DNA from 4 places in the Rhodococcus sp. 24CO genome. Region 4 is predicted to be linked to each of the others. Evidence: riboswitches for the same ligand, from Rfam matches in the RefSeq annotation. Region 4 holds a riboswitch; each other region holds the start of a gene.
The links. Region 4 has a riboswitch for cobalamin ahead of metE (5-methyltetrahydropteroyltriglutamate--homocysteine S-methyltransferase). Riboswitches for the same ligand answer to the same signal wherever they lie in the genome.

Region 1 (4,197 bases), on a different contig from region 4:
GAACTCGTCGAGGACGTAGAAGCGGTGCGTTTCGTTTGCCAGGCGACGGGCGATCTCCTGCCATCCCTCCGCTGCTGCAGCCGCGTGGTCTTCCTCGCTGCCGGCCTTACGGGTCCAGGACCAGCCCTCACCCATCTTGTGCCACTGCACCGGCCCACCGACGCCACTCTCGTCGTGCAGGTTTCCGAGTGCGCGGAACGCGGCTTCCTCGCCGACCTTCCACTTTGCGCTCTTCACGAACTGGAAGACGCCGATGTCGAATCCCTGGTTCCAGGCACGCAGCGCCATCCCGAAGGCTGCGGTGGACTTACCCTTTCCCGGTCCGGTATGGACAGCAAGCACCGGTGCGTTACGACGCTGACGTGTGGTCAAGCCGTCGTCGGGGACTGTGTCGGGAACGCCTTTAGGCATGGTGATCTCCTGAAATGAAAACGTTAGGCGGCGGCGCGGACGACACCCGCGACCTGCTGAGCTGACAATTCGGCAAGGCGGACGCATCCACCTCGTAGTTCTCGGGCCAATTCGGCGGCCAATCCCAAACGGACAAGCCCGGTTTCGCAGTCCACGACGATCGAAGCAACCGATGCATCGGCGAGCAGGTGCGCGGCAACACGAGCGCGGTGCAGCGCGTCCTTGCCGCCGGTGGCTCGCCCGTCTGTGAGCGCAACCATGAGCGCGCGGCGCTGCGGATCCCTGAGCCGCTCACGCAGAATCACCTCACGGGCACGCAAGAAACCTTCTGCGAGTGGTGATTTGCCACCTGTTCGCATGGACTGCAATCGGCGAACAGCGATGTCCACGGACGACGTCGGCGGCAGAACCAGCTCAGCTTCGCGGCCCCGGACGGTGATGACGGCTACCTTGTCGCGGCGCTGGTAAGCGTCGCGCAACAGTGAGACAACGGCGCCCGTCACAGCGGAAAGCCGGTCACGTGCCGCCATCGACCCCGACGCGTCCACCACGAACACGATCAGATTGCCTTCGCGCCCTTCGCGAATCGCGCCGCGCAGATCGGCCGGCGCCAACCGTAGACGGCCCACCGTGCGGCCCCGCGCAATCTGCGATTCCGCTGCGGCAAACACCGTGCTCGTCAGGTGCAGGCCGTGCCCACGGTCGGTGGTGGACCGCACGACGCGTCCGCGCGTCGACGTGGATCGTGAACGCCGACCGGGCGCACCCTCACCGACACCGGGAACTTCGAGAAGTTTCGCCTTGAATTGACTACTCGGTGGGGCAGACGGTCGATCGGTAGAGCGAACTCCCCCGCCCGGACCGTCCGGATCGTCATGAGGCCCGTCATCATCAGGTCCCCCGTCATCAGGGCCCCCGTCATCGGGTTCCCCACCCTCGGGTTCCCCGCCGTCGGATTCCCCACCTTCTGGATTCTGGGGCGGTTCAGGCTCGCCGGCCCGAGCATCCTCGTCTGCACGATCCATCGCGTCGTCGAGTTGCTGCTGATCGAGGCCCGGCTCGTCGAAGGGATCGCGTCGGCGGCGATGCGGCAGTGTCAGTTCCGCCGCGACTCGTACGTCTTCCTCGGTGACTTCACTGCCACCGCGCCACGCAGCGTGAGCGGTGGCGGTACGGGCGAGAACAAGATCGGCGCGCATTCCGTCGACGTCGAAGGACGCGCACAGCGACGCGATGCGCCGAAGTTCGCGGTTGCTCAGCTCGACGTCATCGAGTCGGCTACGCGCAGAGAGGATTTCGGCGGCGAGTTCCTGATCGGCCGATGCGTAGCTGTGGGCAAACGCCTGTGGATCGCGTTCGTAGTCGAGGCGTCGTCGAACTACCTCCATGCGCACATCCACGTCCCGAGACGCCGACACGTCCACTGCAAGGCCAAAACGATCCAGCAGCTGTGGACGCAATTCTCCCTCTTCGGGATTCATCGTTCCGACGAGGACGAACTTCGCGGCGTGCGAGTGCGAAATTCCGTCCCGCTCCACATGCACTCGGCCCATCGCCGCCGCGTCGAGCAGTACGTCCACCAGGTGATCGTGCAGCAGGTTCACCTCGTCGACGTACAGAACACCCTGATGCGCCGCGGCCAGTAGTCCTGGCTGGAAGGCGCGCTCACCGTCGCGCAATACCTTCTCGAGGTCGATCGAGCCGATCACGCGGTCTTCCGTTGCCCCGACGGGCAGTTCGACCAACCTGGCCGGACGCGTCACACCGCCGTCGTCGACAGCCGGTAGCAAAGCCGTCAAAGCGCGCACAACGGTGGATTTAGCCGTGCCCTTTTCGCCGCGAACCAGCACACCACCGATTCCGGGGTGTACGGCACACAGGATCAGCGCCAAACGAAGTTGGTCCTGGCCCACTACCGCGCTGAACGGGAAACCCGCCACCGCCGCCTGATCGCCTTCTATACGCACGTCGACATCCCTCCACCTCTCGGTTTCCTCGCCGAGAACTTGGCTTCATCCGAATGTCGCGGCAATCTGGCTGGGATCTCGTGAGATCTTTACAGTGGCGGGACCGCACCTGAATCGAACAGGACTTCCCCGCGAGCATTCGGTATCGAAAAAACCCTAGTCGGCCCACAATTCCGTGAGCCGACTGGGTCGGGTGTATGACTGCGTTTCAGCTGGCGAGCTCAAACGGCTCGCCGCCACCGCGGCGCATCGGGGTGTGCGGAATACCGTCCTCGATAAATTCTTCGCCGTCAGCTTTGAAGCCGTGCTTGCTGTACATGTCGACCAGATAGGTCTGAGCGTTGATGCGGCACGGCGCTTCGCCCACTTCGGCCAGCGCAGCTTGCAGCAATCGCGTCGTATGGCCCTGTCCGCGTGCTTCACGTGACGTGCAGAGCCGACCGATACGGAAGCTCTTCGTGCCGTCGTCATGCTCTTCGAGGAGCCGGAGAGTGCACACCACTTCGCCATCCTGCTCCAGCCAGAAATGGCGGGTTTCCGTCAGCAGGTCCCGCCCGTCCAATTCGGGGTACGGGCAGGCCTGCTCGACGACAAATACTTCTACCCGAAGCTTCAACAACTCGTAGAAAGTCTTGTTGTCGAGGTCGAGTGCCCATGAACGCTTCAATGCTGCTGTTGCCGTCATGGTTGCGACTATCACACAGTTGCAGCGGTCTCCGCGACCGGAAGAGATTCGGTTGACGTCGCGGAATCGAGCTCGAGGACCTTCGAGGACCAATCCCAGACCTGGTTGAAAAGTCCTTCGTTGTCGGTGAGCTTGACGCCGATGGACGGAACCATCTCACGCAGCTTGCCCTTCCAACCCTGGAATTCGGTCGGGAAGCAGCGCTCTAGCACGTCGAGCATCGCGGGAACAGCCGTCGACGCGCCGGGGGACGCACCGAGCAGACCGGCGATGCTTCCGTCTTCGGCAGCCACCACGGCGGTACCGAATTCGAGGACGCCACCCTTGCCCTTGGCCCGGCGAATCACCTGAACGCGCTGGCCTGCGGTGATGAGCTCCCAGTCCTTGGTCTCGGCCTTGGGCGCAAATTCACGCAGGTCCCAGATACGTCCGGTTTCGCTCTTGGTGAGCTCACTGACCAGGTACTTGACCAGGCCGAGTTCGCTGACGCCGACGCCGAGCATCGAGAGGATGTTATTGGGCTTGACCGAACCGGGCAGGTCCGTGACCCGGCCCTGCTTGAGGAACTTGGGTGACCAGCCGGCGTACGGTCCGAACAGCAGGCCGGGCTTGTTGCCGATGACACGAGTGTCGAGGTGCGGAACCGACATGGGCGGTGCGCCGACGGCCGCTTTGCCGTAGACCTTGGCGCTGTGCTGGTCGATCAGCTCAGGGTTGGTGCATCGCAGGAACGCGCCGCTGACGGGGAAGCCGCCGAAGCCCTTGGCTTCCTTGATGCCCGACTTCTGCAGCAGGTGAAGAGCGCCACCACCGGCTCCGACGAAGACGAATCGTGAACGCACGACGCGCTTTTCACCGGTGCGGCGGTTGGTGACCTTGACGGTCCACGTCTTGTCCGAGTTCTGGGTGAGGTTGGTGACCTCGTGACCGAAGTACATGTTGCCGCCGGTCTTGCCGATGTAGCCGACGAGCTGCTTGGTGAGCGCTCCGAAGTCGACGTCGGTGCCGTCCTGGCTCCAGTTGAGGGCGATGGGGTCCGAGAAGTCGCGGCCCTTTGCCATCAGCGGCAGGCGCTTGGTGAACTCGGCCGGATCGTCGATGTACTCCATGCCGCGGAAGAGCGGGTGGCCGGCA
Region 2 (4,197 bases), on a different contig from region 4:
CGATGCGCGGGCGTCCCAGTTCTTCGAGATCGATGACCTCGAGGTTGACGACGCGTCGACTGGCTTCGTCCCAGACGGGGCGAACACCGAGGAGCGCAAACACTTCGGCGATGTCGTCGCCGGATGTACGCATGGCGGCGGTACCCCACACGGACAGACCCACCGAACGTGGGTACTCCCCGTGATCGGCGAGGTAGCGGGCGGCAAGAGACTCCGCCATGGCCTGGCCGGTCTCCCACGCCAGACGCGACGGAACCGCCTTGGGATCGACCGAGTAGAAATTGCGGCCAGTGGGGAGCACGTTGATCAATCCGCGCAGCGGCGATCCACTCGGGCCGGCCGCGATGAAGCCGCCGTCGAGTGCGTGCAGCACCTGCTTGATCTCGCCGGAGGTTTGACGCAGACGCGGTACTACCTCGGTGGCTGCGAACTGCAGAATCTTGATGACGGTCGGATCGTCGCTGAGTCCCTGCGCCGCAGCGGGATTCCACTCGGCGTCGGACATGGCGCGGATGAGCGCGTGCGCCTTTTCTTCGATGTCGTCGACGCGGTTACGTGATTCGTCGCCGTCCTCGCTCAGGCCGAGTGCCTCACGAAGACCGGGAACGCTCTGCTCGCCGCCCCACATCTGTCGCGCCCGCAGCATCGCGAGTACCAGTTCGATTTCGGCGTCACCCTCGGGTGCGCGGCCGAGGATGTGCAAACCGTCGCGGATCTGGACGTCCTTGATCTCGCACAGCCAGCCGTCGACGTGCAGGAGCATGTCGTCGAACACGTCTTCTTCCGGACGTTCGGCAAGTCCGAGGTCGTGGTCCATCTTGGCTGCACGCATCAGGGTCCAGATCTGCTGGCGGATGGCCGGCAGCTTGGACGGATCGAGCGCGGAGATGTTGGAGTGCTCGTCGAGTAGTTGTTCGAGCCGGGAAATGTCGCCGTAGCTTTCGGCGCGGGCCATCGGCGGGATCAGGTGATCGACCAGCGTCGCGTGCGCCCGGCGCTTTGCCTGGGTTCCCTCCCCCGGGTCGTTCACGAGGAACGGGTAGATCAGGGGCAGGTCACCGAGCGCGGCGTCGGTACCGCAGCTGCTGGACATGCCGAGCGTCTTGCCCGGCAGCCATTCGAGGTTGCCGTGCTTGCCCAGGTGAACAACCGCGTCGGCACCAAATCCGCCGTTGTCCGGGGTCGCAGCGATCCAACGGTACGCGGCAAGGTAGTGGTGACTCGGCGGCAGATCGGGATCGTGGTAGATCGCGACGGGCTTCTCACCAAAGCCCCGAGGCGGCTGAACCATGAGCACGATGTTGTTGAATCGCAGTGCGGCGATGACGATTTCGCCGTCCGGGTCCTGCGACCGGTCGACGTACAGCTCGCCGGGCGCTTCACCCCAGTGCTCTTCGACGCCGCTACGCAGATCTTCAGGCAGGGTGGCGAACCACTCGCGGTACTGCGCTGCCGAAATGCGGATCGGGTTGCCCTCGAGCTGCTCGGCCGTGAGCCAATCGGGATCCTGCCCGCCGGCCGCGATCAACGCATGAATCAGAGCGTCGCCATCCTTGGCGGCCAAGCCGGGAACAGAGTCGGGACCGTCGACGGGTCCGAGGTCGTAACCGGTGCTGCGCATTTCGGTCAGCAGGTCGATCGCGCTGGCTGGTGTGTCGAGTCCAACGGCATTGCCGATGCGAGCGTGCTTCGTTGGGTATGCCGACAGCATCAATGCAACACGACGCTCCGGCGTCGGAATATGACGCAACTTGCCGTGGCGCACCGCGATTCCGGCCACGCGGGCTGCACGCTCCGGATCAGGCATGTACGTGGAGAGACCGTCGGAATCGATTTCCTTGAACGAGAACGGCACCGTGATGATGCGTCCGTCGAATTCGGGGACCGCAACCTGGGTTGCGACATCGAGCGGCGACAGTCCGTCGTCGTTGGCATCCCAGGTAGCGCGACTGCTGGTCAGGCACAGCCCCTGCAAGATCGGTACGTCCAGTGCGGCGAGTGCTGCCACGTCCCAGGCTTCGTCGTCGCCGCCCGCGGACGCGGTGGCCGGCTTCGTTCCGCCGGCTGCGAGAACCGTCACGACCATGGCGTCGGCGCGGCGGAGTGTGGTCAGCAATTCAGCTTCGGCGCTGCGCAACGAGGCGCAGTAGATCGGGAGCGCAGTGCCGCCGGCATCGGCAATCGCATCGCAGAGCGCCTGGACGTAGCGGGTATTCCCGGCGAGGTGCTGGGCGCGGTAATAGAGAACCGCGATGACGGGACCACTGTTGGCGGTGATGTCTGGGGCAAAATCAGCAATTCCCCACGACGGCAGCCGCGCCGGGGCCTCGAAGCCGTGACCGGTGAGCAGCACCGTGTCGGACAGGAAGTGGTGCAGCTGAGCGAGGTTGTCTGCGCCGCCTTCCGCCAGGTAGTTGTGCGCTTCAGCCGCAACGCCCGGGGAGACAGTCGAGCACTCCATGAGGTCGGCATCAGGTGCGTGTTCGCCGCCGAGCACCACGACGGGCAGGCCGCTGGCCAGGACCATGTTCAGGCCGTCTTCCCAGCTCCGACGGCTGCCGAGGATGCGCACGATCACAAGATCGGCGCCGTCGAGCAAGCCAGGTAGATCCTCGGAAACCAGCAGCCTGGACGGGTTTGCCCACCGATACGAAACGCCGTCGCCGTTGTCCTGGCTTGCGCGAGCGCTCAGCAGATCGGTGTCGGACGTCGAGAGCAGAAGAATCACAGGTGAAACCTTCCTGGGGTTTCGCGCCCCGTGAAAAAGATCTTTCATGGACAGCAGTTGAGGGTCTGACTCGTGTGTACAAACGGAAACAGTTCCGCTTGCACACACTCACAGTGGCGCGACCGCACCGGAATCTCACCGGTTTCCTCACCTGCTGTCACTGGTTGCCCGTGATGCTACCGGTCGCGGGTCCGCGCTCTGCACGGTCGTACCCTTGACCCATGTCCACAGACCGTTCGCAGCCAGATGCGTGCCCTGGAGCACTGCAAGTTCACCAGGCCGCAGCCGGCCCGTTGGCGCGCGTGCGCCTACCCGGCGGCGCGCTGGCTCCACACCAGTTGCAGACGCTTGCCGAGGCCGCCCGCGACGTGGGCAACGGGCAGATGGAACTCACCTCACGCGGAAATATTCAACTCCGCGCTGTCAAAGACCCCCACGTATTTGCCGAACGGATCGCGTCCGCCGGTTTGCTTCCCTCAGCGACGCACGAGCGGGTTCGCAACATTCTGGCGTCGCCGCTCTCCGGCCGAATCGGGGGTGTCGCCGATGTGCGTGAGCTGGTTCGCCATCTTGACGCGGCGGTGCAGTCGGACCCGGCGTTGGCGCAGTTACCAGGACGAACACTCTTCACACTCGACGACGGCCGCGGCGACATCAGTGGTCTGCACGGCGATTTCGGACTGCACGCCCACAGCGAATCCGAGCACTCCCTCGTGCTCGCGGGGCATCGCACCAACCACCTCGTCCATGTCGACGACGCTGTGCCGTTGCTCCTCGACACCGCGCACGCGTTCCTGAATCTTCGTGACAAGCACTGGCGACTGGCCGAAGTGCCCGACGGAATCGCTCGAACCATCGACCGCCTGGGACTTTCGGCCGAATTTGCTGGTGCCGTCGACCTTGCCCCAGACGCCGGGCCGGCCATCGGGTGGCTCGAACAACGCGACGGAACCGTCGCATTGGGCGGCGGGCTCCGCTTCGGACTCCTCGACGCACGGCTCGCCGAATTCCTCGCCGCCATCGAAAAACCCGTGGTCGTGACGCCGTGGCGCTCGATCATGATCTTCGATCTGGACGAAGGTGCAGCCGAGCAGGTGGTGCGAGTTCTCGCGCCGATGGGCTTGATCTTCGACGAGAATTCGCCGTGGCTCGACGTCACAGCCTGCACCGGAAGCCCCGGATGCGAGAAGTCGCTCGCCGATGTCCGAGCGGACGCCATCGAAGCCGTCGAGCAGGATTCACTACCGATCGAAGGCCGGCAGCACTGGGCGGGCTGTGACCGTTCCTGCGGGCGCCCCCGCGCGAAAGTAGCCGACGTGATTGCGACGACTGACGGTTACCGGGTGAATCAGACCGATCAGTGATACCTCTATCCTGTGCCCCATGATCGAGTACATCCGTGACGGCGCAGAAATTTATCGCCAGTCCTTTGCCACAATTCGGGCCGAAGCCGACCTGAGCCGTTTCCC
Region 3 (4,197 bases), on a different contig from region 4:
TTTTGCGCTACCGTTGTTGCGCTCCACCAAAATCGATCTGGCTCTCGCGCTCGGCGACGGCAACTTGGCAATGGCGCTGTCGTCGGACATCGCCGAGCCGGCCGCCAATCCCTGGACACTGGTTTCCGTCGCGCGCCTATATCAGCGGGCCGGTCAGAATGAATCGGCAATCGCGCTGTGCCACCAATTCGATTGGGCGCGAGAGTCGTACCCACGCCCACAGATGGAGGCCCTCCTCATTCAAGCCGTCGCGCATTTGCGAGGTGACGAGCCGCGCCGCGCCGCCGAAGCCTGGTCGAATGCCTGCAGCATCGCCGACCAAACCGGCAATCTCCGATCGTTCTCGACCATATCTCGACGCGACGTCGATCACCTCGAATCCTTGGCACGTACCGGATCGAGCGCTCTTGCCCGATTCCTGAAACTTGCTCCAGGAGAAACATTTCCACACGAGCTGAACCTGGTCACTTTGACGGACAGAGAAAGACAAGTTCTTGATCTGATCGCGTCCCACGCCAGTTTGACGGAGATGGCAAACGCACTCTTCATCTCCGTCAACACGGTCAAGACTCAGGTGCGCACGCTCTACAGAAAACTTGAAGTCCACAATCGACGCGAAGCACTCACACGCGCACGGGAGCTACGTCTGCTCTGATCCACCGACGGGATACATTCTGTAGTCATGAGCCACACCTGCGTCTTCTGCAACATCATCTCGGCAGACGAGCCCGCAATTCGTGTTTTCGAAACCGAAACCGTGCTCGCATTTCTCGACGCCCGCCCGGTCAGCCGCGGACACACCCTTGTTGTGCCGAAACGCCACGCCACCAACCTCGACGGACTCGAAAACCACGAGGGCGCAGAGATGTTCCGGGTAGGCACAATCATCGCCGGCGCGCTGCGGCGGTGCGACATCGCCGCGGACGGCGTCAACATCCTGGTCAACGACGGACGTGCCGCCGGTCAGACCGTCTTTCACTCACATCTGCACGTCGTACCGCGACACAGCGGAGACAAAGCCAAGTTCGCAGCCGGGCTCCTGGCGAGGCGGGCCGTCGAACTCGAAGAAGCGGGAGCGTCGATCCGAAGTCAGCTCTGATCAACCAGGAACGCTGTCACTTCGTCGCGGTACCGCTCTGGTTGATCGTCGTGGACAAGGTGACCCGCGTCGGCAATGCGCACATACCGAGTCCCCGGACGCTCTGCCATCTCGCGCATCTGGCCGTGCGGGGTAATCGTGAACTCACCCTCGACGAGAAGGGTGGGTACCTCGATTGCACTCCACTGATCCCAGAAATGCCGCGTGCCCCATTCTTCCGAGATATCGCGAAAGGTCGACACGTCACCGTGCAGGTACCACCCGTCGTCGCGGCGGTCGAACGAATCCAGAAAGTATTGTCCCGCAACCGGACCGAAGAACTCCTTCACCGCATTATCCGTAGCAAACGGTTGCGGCCACGACGACACCATCTGAGCCCAGTTCTCCGCAGTGCGCCCGCGGAAATCCGGTGCCATGTCCTCGAGAACCAACGCACGCACTCGGTCCGGGTGTGCGGCGGCAAAACACCACGCGTGCAGGGCACCCATCGAGTGCCCGATCACGATCATCGGCGTGTCGATCACTGCCACCGCCGACGCAAGGTCTTCGACAAATGCCTCGGTCGTCAATTCTGCGGGCGCCGGCCGTCCGTGACCGGCCGCGTCGAACGTGTAGACGTGGCCGAACTCGCGAATCCAGGGCACATGCCGACGCCACGTTCGGGCACTACCCATGAGGCCGTGCAACAACAGAATCGGCTGGCCGGTACCACCTTCGTCATGCAACACGAATGTCACCGTACGCGGTGAAGCCGCGCGGTAATGTCGCTTACATGGCAGTCGTGAAGATCAATGCAATTGAAATCCCCGAGGGCGCCGGCCCCGAACTGGAAAAGCGCTTCGCAGCACGCGCACATGCCGTGGAGAACTCTCCCGGATTCCTCGGTTTCCAGCTCCTGCGCCCCACAGCTGGCGAGAACCGCTACTTCGTGGTCACGCAGTGGGAAACCGAGGAGGCGTTCGCCGACTGGCGTGACGGCCCGGCCCGCGCAGCGCATTCGGGTGAGCGCGCCAAGCCCGTCGCGTCGGGTGCGTCGCTGCTCGAGTTCGAGGTAGTTCTGGACGTCCCCGCCAAGAGTTGATCCGTGATCGTGCAGGGTTTTGCTCGCCTAGCGAGCAAAACCCTTCACGATTTTCGTGTATTCACTGCTAAAGTGCGCTCTGTACACGCGATGGTCGACAGGAATCCGGTGAAAGCCCGGAGCGGTCGCGCCACTGTAATTCGAGGTGAACCCACCTCGACAGCCAGACACTCCGGCCATCGCATTTGACCTAGGGGACGCGAAAATCCCAGGAGGCTTCGATGGCACTCGCCTACTCTCCCGACTCGTCGATCGATTCGACTCGTCTTGCCTTCCTCGCCGCAGCTATTGTGCTGTTCGCGATGCTGGCTCTCTACCTGGTCGGATTCGACCAGGGCGCAATCTCACGCACAGGCATGTACATGCATGAGCTGATGCACGACGGACGCCACTTGATGGGCCTCCCGTGCCACTAGTCGACAATTTCACGAAACTTCTGATTCGTGGCTTGTTGGCTGGTTTGATCGCAGGCATCCTTGCCGGCGGAGTTGCATTTGTGCTGGGTGAGCCGCACGTCAACGCTGCCATCGCGATCGAAGAAGCCAACAGTGCCGCCGGCGAAACCGCCGGACACACGCACGGCGACGAAGAAGCCCCACTCGTCAGTCGTGATGGTCAACGCGCTGGACTCTTCCTCGCAACGTCGCTCGCGGGCTTGGCCCTCGGTGCCATCTTCGCCGTAGTCGCCAACTACGCGCGACGGATCACCACCATGTCGGGACCGTTCTTGGCGATGGCCATCGCATTGGGAGGCTGGCTCGCCATCGAGGCGGTGCCGTTCTTCAAGTACCCGGCCAATCCGCCAGCCGTCGGCGATCCCGACACGATCAACCAGCGAACCTGGCTGTGGCTCGCGACCGTGATCCTCGGACTGCTGGCCGTCACCGCGGCCGCCGCGGCAGCAAAAGCTGTATCCGCCCACGAGTTCCTCAGCGTGCGCGTCGCCGCTCCGGTTGCTGCGTTCCTGGTCATCGTGGCAATCGGCTACGTTTCGCTACCCACGATCAACGAGGTGGGCGACGACTTCCCGGCAACTCTGCTGTGGGAGTTCCGCCTCTCGTCCCTCGCTACACAGGCAACCTTGTGGCTCGTACTCGGATTGGCATTTGCCTTCCTCACCGAGCGCGCGACCAAGAACGCCGAAGTAGCAAAAAAGTACGCCCTTCGCTGAAACTGCCGTGCGCCTTTATTAACCGCGCGCGGTTGATAAAGGCGCACAGCAGTTCTTTTTCAGCTCAGATGATGCACTTCCTGCAGCCCGTACACCGGCGTCGGAATGCCCTCGTAGCGCGCCTTCAACTGCAGAGCCAGGTACAGCGAGTAGTGGCGGGACTGATGCAGATTGCCGCCGTGGAACCAGAGCGCTTCCTGCTGCGTCGGCTTCCACATATTGCGCTGCTCGCCTTCCCACGGTCCCGGATCCTTGGTGGTGTTCGACCCCAGTCCCCAGACCTTGCCGACCTTGTCGGCGGTGTCCTGACCGATCAGATCGGCCACCCAACCGTTCATCGAGCCGTAGCCCGTTGCGTAGACCACCACGTCGGCCGGCAGTTCCGTACCGTCTTCGAGAATCACGCTGTTCTCGGTCAGCTCTCGAATGTTCCCGTGGGCGAGCTTGATGTCTCCGTTGGCAACCAGTTCGGCAGCGCCGACGTCGATGTAATAGCCCGAGCCGCGTCGTAGGTACTTCATGAACAGGCCCGAACCGTCGTCGCCCCAGTCGTGCTCGAAGCCGGCCTTCTCGAGGCGATCGTAGAAGTCCTTGTCGCGCTCACGGATTGCGTCGTACACCGGGATCTGGAACTCGTGCATGATCCGGTACGGCAACGAACCGAACGTGAGGTCCGCCTTGTGCGTCGTCATACCGGCGGCGAGTGCGCGCTCCGAGTACAGATCACCCAAGCCCAGATCCATCAGTGAATCCGACTTCACGATGTGCGTCGAACTGCGCTGCACCATCGTGACGTCGATGCCGTTCTCCCACAAGGCGCCGCAGATGTCGTGCGAGGAGTTGTTG
Region 4 (4,197 bases):
CTCGACGAGGTTGCGCAGCGACGCTTCAACCTCGACCAGACCTCGTGTCTTCAAGCCGCAGTCAGGGTTGACCCACAGCCGTTCCACCGGGACGGCCTCGAGTGCTTCGCGCAGCGAACCGGCAATCTCGTCGACGCTCGGGACCCGCGGAGAGTGAATGTCGTACACACCGGGGCCGACACCCAGATCGAAGCCCACGGCGCTGAGGTCACCCAGAACCTCCATGTGCGAACGGGCCGCTTCGATCGAGGTGACATCGGCATCGAGTCCCGCGATCGCGCCGATCACGGCCCCGAACTCCGAGTAGCAGAGATGCGTATGGATCGCCGTGGAATCCGCGACCCCCGACGTTGCCAGCCGGAACGACCCGACCGACCAGTCCAGGTAGGCCGGCTGATCAGCGGCACGCAGCGGGAGCAATTCACGAAGTGCGGGCTCGTCCACCTGGATGATGCCGATGCCCGCAGCCTGCAGGTCGACGGTCTCGTCCCGAATCGCCAACGCAACCTGATTGGCGGAGTCGGCGAGAGGTTGATCGTCACGCACGAACGACCACGCCAGAATCGTGACCGGTCCCGTGAGCATCCCCTTGACCGGCTTGTCGGTCAAGGACTGCGCGTAGGTGATCCAGTCGACGGTCATCGGTTTCGGACGGGAGACGTCGCCGTAGAGGATCGGCGGACGGACACAGCGCGTGCCGTACGACTGAACCCAACCGTTCGCGGTCGCGAAGAAGCCGTCGAGTTGTTCGGCGAAGTACTGCACCATGTCATTGCGCTCGGGTTCGCCGTGCACGAGCACGTCCAGGTCCAATTTCTCCTGGAGTGCAACCACATCCGCGATCTCGCCGCGCATGCGCGAGATGTATTCAGGCTCGTCGATCTCGCCGTTGCGCAATGCCGCACGCGCCACCCGGATCTTGGATGTCTGCGGGTACGAACCGATAGTGGTGGTCGGAAGTGGAGGAAGCGGCAGCAATTCGGCTTGAGCCTTGCGACGCTCCGCCGCCGGGGCGCGGTTGGTCGCCGAATTCAGCACGGCTTCAAGACGTCCACGCACGCCGGCGTCGTTGAGTCGCTTGTCGTCCTTGCGAGTCGACGCGGCGGCGCGGGCGAGGCCGAATTCGTCCTCGACGGATTCGCGCCCCAGAGTAAGCGCGGTGGCAAGCGTGGTCACTTCCCGCACCTTTTCGGCGCCGAATGCAAGCCAGGAGCGCAGGGCTTTGTCCAGATCCGGTTCCTGGGAGAGTGAGTACGGAACGTGCAGGAGCGAGCATGACGTGGAGACGGCAAGGGTATCGACGCTGCCGAGCAGAGCGCCCAGCGTGGACAGCGCCGAATCCAGGTCCGTTCGCCAGATATTTCGGCCGTCGACAACTCCGGCGACAACGAGCTTGCGGGCGAGGTCTGGGACGGACCCAATCGAATCACGTCCTGCGACAAGGTCGATCGCAAAACCTTCGACTGCGGTGGACGCGAGGGCGGGAAGCGCATCGCCCAACGAGCCGAAGTACGACGCCAGCAGGATTGCCGGTCGATTCGACAGCGACGAAAGCTGTTCGTAGAGCGACCGGGCGGCTTCGATCTCTTCGTCGGTGCGGTCGCCGACGAGCGCCGGTTCGTCAATCTGCACCCACGCGGCCCCGGCGTCGGCGAGCTTGCCGAGAAGGTCCGCGTACAGCGGAACCAGTTCATCGATCCGGGTCAGAAGCGGTTCTTCGGTTCCGACAGCCTTCGAGAGGAGAAGGAACGTGACGGGGCCGATGACAACCGGGCGAGCGGGTATGCCGTCTGCGAGCGCTTCCGCCAGTTCGCCGAGCACTTTCGAGGCGTCGAGCGAGAACGTCGTGGACGGTGAAATCTCGGGGACGAGATAGTGGTAATTGGTATCGAACCACTTGGTCATCTCGAGTGGGGCGATGGTGTCGGTGCCGCGTGCGGCCGCAAAATAGCGGTCCAACGGATCGGCGACGGATGCGACCCTCTCGGGCAGCGCGCCGAGAAGCACTGCCGTGTCGAGCATCTGGTCATAGAAGGAAAAGGTGTTGACCGGGATGGAGTCGATTCCCTGGTCACGGAGGTCGGCCAAGCCCTGCCGACGCAGGTCACGGGCTACTCGCGCCAAGGCGTCGGCGTCGATGCGCCCCGCCCAGTAGCTTTCGATTGCCCGTTTGAGTTCGCGATGAGGACCGATACGCGGAGAGCCCAGCACGGTCGCGGTGAATGTTGTTGTCACGGAGTTTCTCCAGATTGCCAATGCACTGATGGCCACTGCCGGCAGACGGGTACACCTCATGAGGCCGCAATCAAACATGCGACCACGTCTCGAGATCTACGCGCCCATTCCACGAGGCGGTGGACCGTCGGGCACGGCGTGCCCGACACAGTCGGCAGGTCTTCGGACTCGCGGGCGCTCGATCGTGGTGATCGAACCTACTGGCCATCGCTTCCCAGGCAAAAGCCCAGTGCATGTAGACGGCGGTCGTTCCTGCTTACCGCTGCGGGACAGTCCCGGATTTTCACCGGGTTCCCTCTCACTCCGTCTGCCTGAGCTGACGGAGCTTCGACGCCAGGAACGGTCTTCGGGGCTCCTCATGACCGCGCCGGGCGAACCAGCTGCGTTGCCCAGCATAGGGCTATGTGCGTGGGAGCAGGAAAAGCAGTGCCCGTATGACTTGTGTCGACGGGTCTAGGCGCGCCACGAGTACGAGTTGGAGTCGGGAGGTACCCGGGGAAGATTCTCGGACGATCGGAGATTTTCGGCCATTTCGACAAGAAGGGCCTGTGAGGCTGGGGACAGGTCGACTACCCGAGACGTGAGATTGCGTAGGCGATCGTTGTGAAGCTGTGCGAGCAGAATGTGGTCGGAATCGCCGCTTGCGAGAAAGGGCACTTCTTGGTCGGGGTTGAAAAAATAGTCCGGAGTCACTTCGAAGAATCGGGCGAGGGCGGAGACAACTTCGGGTGAAGGGTTGGTGCGGACGCCCGTGCGGAGTTGCGACAAGTAGGGAGTAGAGATGCGACAACCGTCTTCGGTCATGCTGCGCACAACCATGGCGTTGGTGACGTGATTAGGGGCGGACTCGAACAGCGCATTCAATCGTTGGCTGAATCTTTGCGCCATGAGCCTTCCCCCTGTGTTGTCCGCTCAACCATCTGATAACTGGTAGGTAACCAAAGGTGGGTCGGTACTCCGCTATTCGGTTCCGCAACGCATTGTCGCGGAACCAGGTAACAGGATACGTGAATATTTGGGTTAGAACTGCAGGCGGGAGAGTGATTAACAATAATTGCGACGGAATTGCCGGATACGGGACTCTATGTGGGGACCCTGCTCTTCTTATAACCAACCGTTGGCTTCGGCGATTCGAGCAGATTCTCCACGCGTCGCACCTCCGGTCTTCCCCATCGCGGACGACAGGTGATTGCGAACGGTGCCAGCTGACAGGAATAGCTCGGCGGCGATAGCTGCAACGGGCGCGCCGGCCTTCGCGGCGCGCAGTACTTCCGTTTCACGATCGGTCAGTGGAGATTCGCCGCTGACGAGGCTGTCTGCCGCCAGCGTCGGATCTACGACGCGCAACCCCGCATGGACGCGTCGTACCGCGTCGGCGAGTTGCCGCGCCGGGGTGTCCTTGACGACAAAACCGGTGGCTCCCGCGTGCATCGCCTTGCGAAGAAATCCCGGCCGCCCGAAGGTCGTCACGATCAGCACCCGTGTTTGTGGGAGCGCTTCCAGCAACGCCGACGTGGCTGCAATCCCGTCCAGTCCCGGCATCTCCACGTCCAGCAGTGCAACATCGGGGCGGTGTTCCATCGCTGCCGCAACAACCTCGTCGCCTCGGCCGACTTCTGCGACCACGGTCAGATCGGTTTCGAGATCGAGGAGTGCGGCCAGGGCGCCGCGAACCAATGCCTGGTCGTCGGCAAGTAGTAGCCGGATGCTCACGTGTTCTCCTGTTCGTGGACCTTTAGTGAAAAGCCCTGGTGCGCGGCGGCGTTGATGATCACGCGGGCTCCCACCGCTGCGGCGCGTTCACGCAGTCCGGTCAACCCGTTGCCGATCGTCGTATTCTCGCCGGAGATCCCGTCGTCGAAAATTTCGACGCTCTTCTCGTCGATGGTGATGGTGCATTGTGTTGCGGCGCTGTGGCGTACGACGTTGGTGACGCCTTCACGAACGGTCCAGGCAAACAAT

Region 1: linked by a shared signal. The riboswitch ahead of V2B23_RS00185 (magnesium chelatase subunit D family protein) and the one ahead of metE (5-methyltetrahydropteroyltriglutamate--homocysteine S-methyltransferase) in region 4 are both predicted to bind cobalamin.
Region 2: linked by a shared signal. The riboswitch ahead of cobN (cobaltochelatase subunit CobN) and the one ahead of metE (5-methyltetrahydropteroyltriglutamate--homocysteine S-methyltransferase) in region 4 are both predicted to bind cobalamin.
Region 3: linked by a shared signal. The riboswitch ahead of V2B23_RS14980 (CbtB domain-containing protein) and the one ahead of metE (5-methyltetrahydropteroyltriglutamate--homocysteine S-methyltransferase) in region 4 are both predicted to bind cobalamin.

What each region holds. Positions count from the first base shown of each region.
Region 1 covers NZ_JAZFNF010000001.1:34,624-38,820, reverse strand. The annotation lists gene cobO (cob(I)yrinic acid a,c-diamide adenosyltransferase) at 1-411, opposite strand, end outside; gene V2B23_RS00185 (magnesium chelatase subunit D family protein) at 435-2,351, opposite strand; adenosylcobalamin (AdoCbl) riboswitch at 2,388-2,534, opposite strand; gene V2B23_RS00180 (GNAT family N-acetyltransferase) at 2,587-3,063, opposite strand; gene mqo (malate dehydrogenase (quinone)) at 3,075-4,197, opposite strand, start outside.
Region 2 covers NZ_JAZFNF010000001.1:782,440-786,636, forward strand. The annotation lists gene cobN (cobaltochelatase subunit CobN) at 1-2,728, opposite strand, end outside; adenosylcobalamin (AdoCbl) riboswitch at 2,732-2,902, opposite strand; gene cobG (precorrin-3B synthase) at 2,950-4,092, shown strand; gene V2B23_RS03545 (precorrin-8X methylmutase) at 4,112-4,197, shown strand, end outside.
Region 3 covers NZ_JAZFNF010000005.1:442,106-446,302, forward strand. The annotation lists gene V2B23_RS14960 (LuxR C-terminal-related transcriptional regulator) at 1-655, shown strand, start outside; gene V2B23_RS14965 (HIT family protein) at 683-1,099, shown strand; gene V2B23_RS14970 (alpha/beta fold hydrolase) at 1,090-1,827, opposite strand; gene mhuD (mycobilin-forming heme oxygenase MhuD) at 1,872-2,180, shown strand; cobalamin riboswitch at 2,255-2,375, shown strand; gene V2B23_RS14980 (CbtB domain-containing protein) at 2,402-2,596, shown strand; gene V2B23_RS14985 (CbtA family protein) at 2,587-3,351, shown strand; gene V2B23_RS14990 (NAD(P)-binding domain-containing protein) at 3,411-4,197, opposite strand, start outside.
Region 4 covers NZ_JAZFNF010000015.1:22,883-27,079, reverse strand. The annotation lists gene metE (5-methyltetrahydropteroyltriglutamate--homocysteine S-methyltransferase) at 1-2,235, opposite strand, end outside; cobalamin riboswitch at 2,372-2,579, opposite strand; gene V2B23_RS27945 (helix-turn-helix domain-containing protein) at 2,689-3,123, opposite strand; gene V2B23_RS27940 (response regulator) at 3,340-3,948, opposite strand; gene V2B23_RS27935 (sensor histidine kinase) at 3,945-4,197, opposite strand, start outside.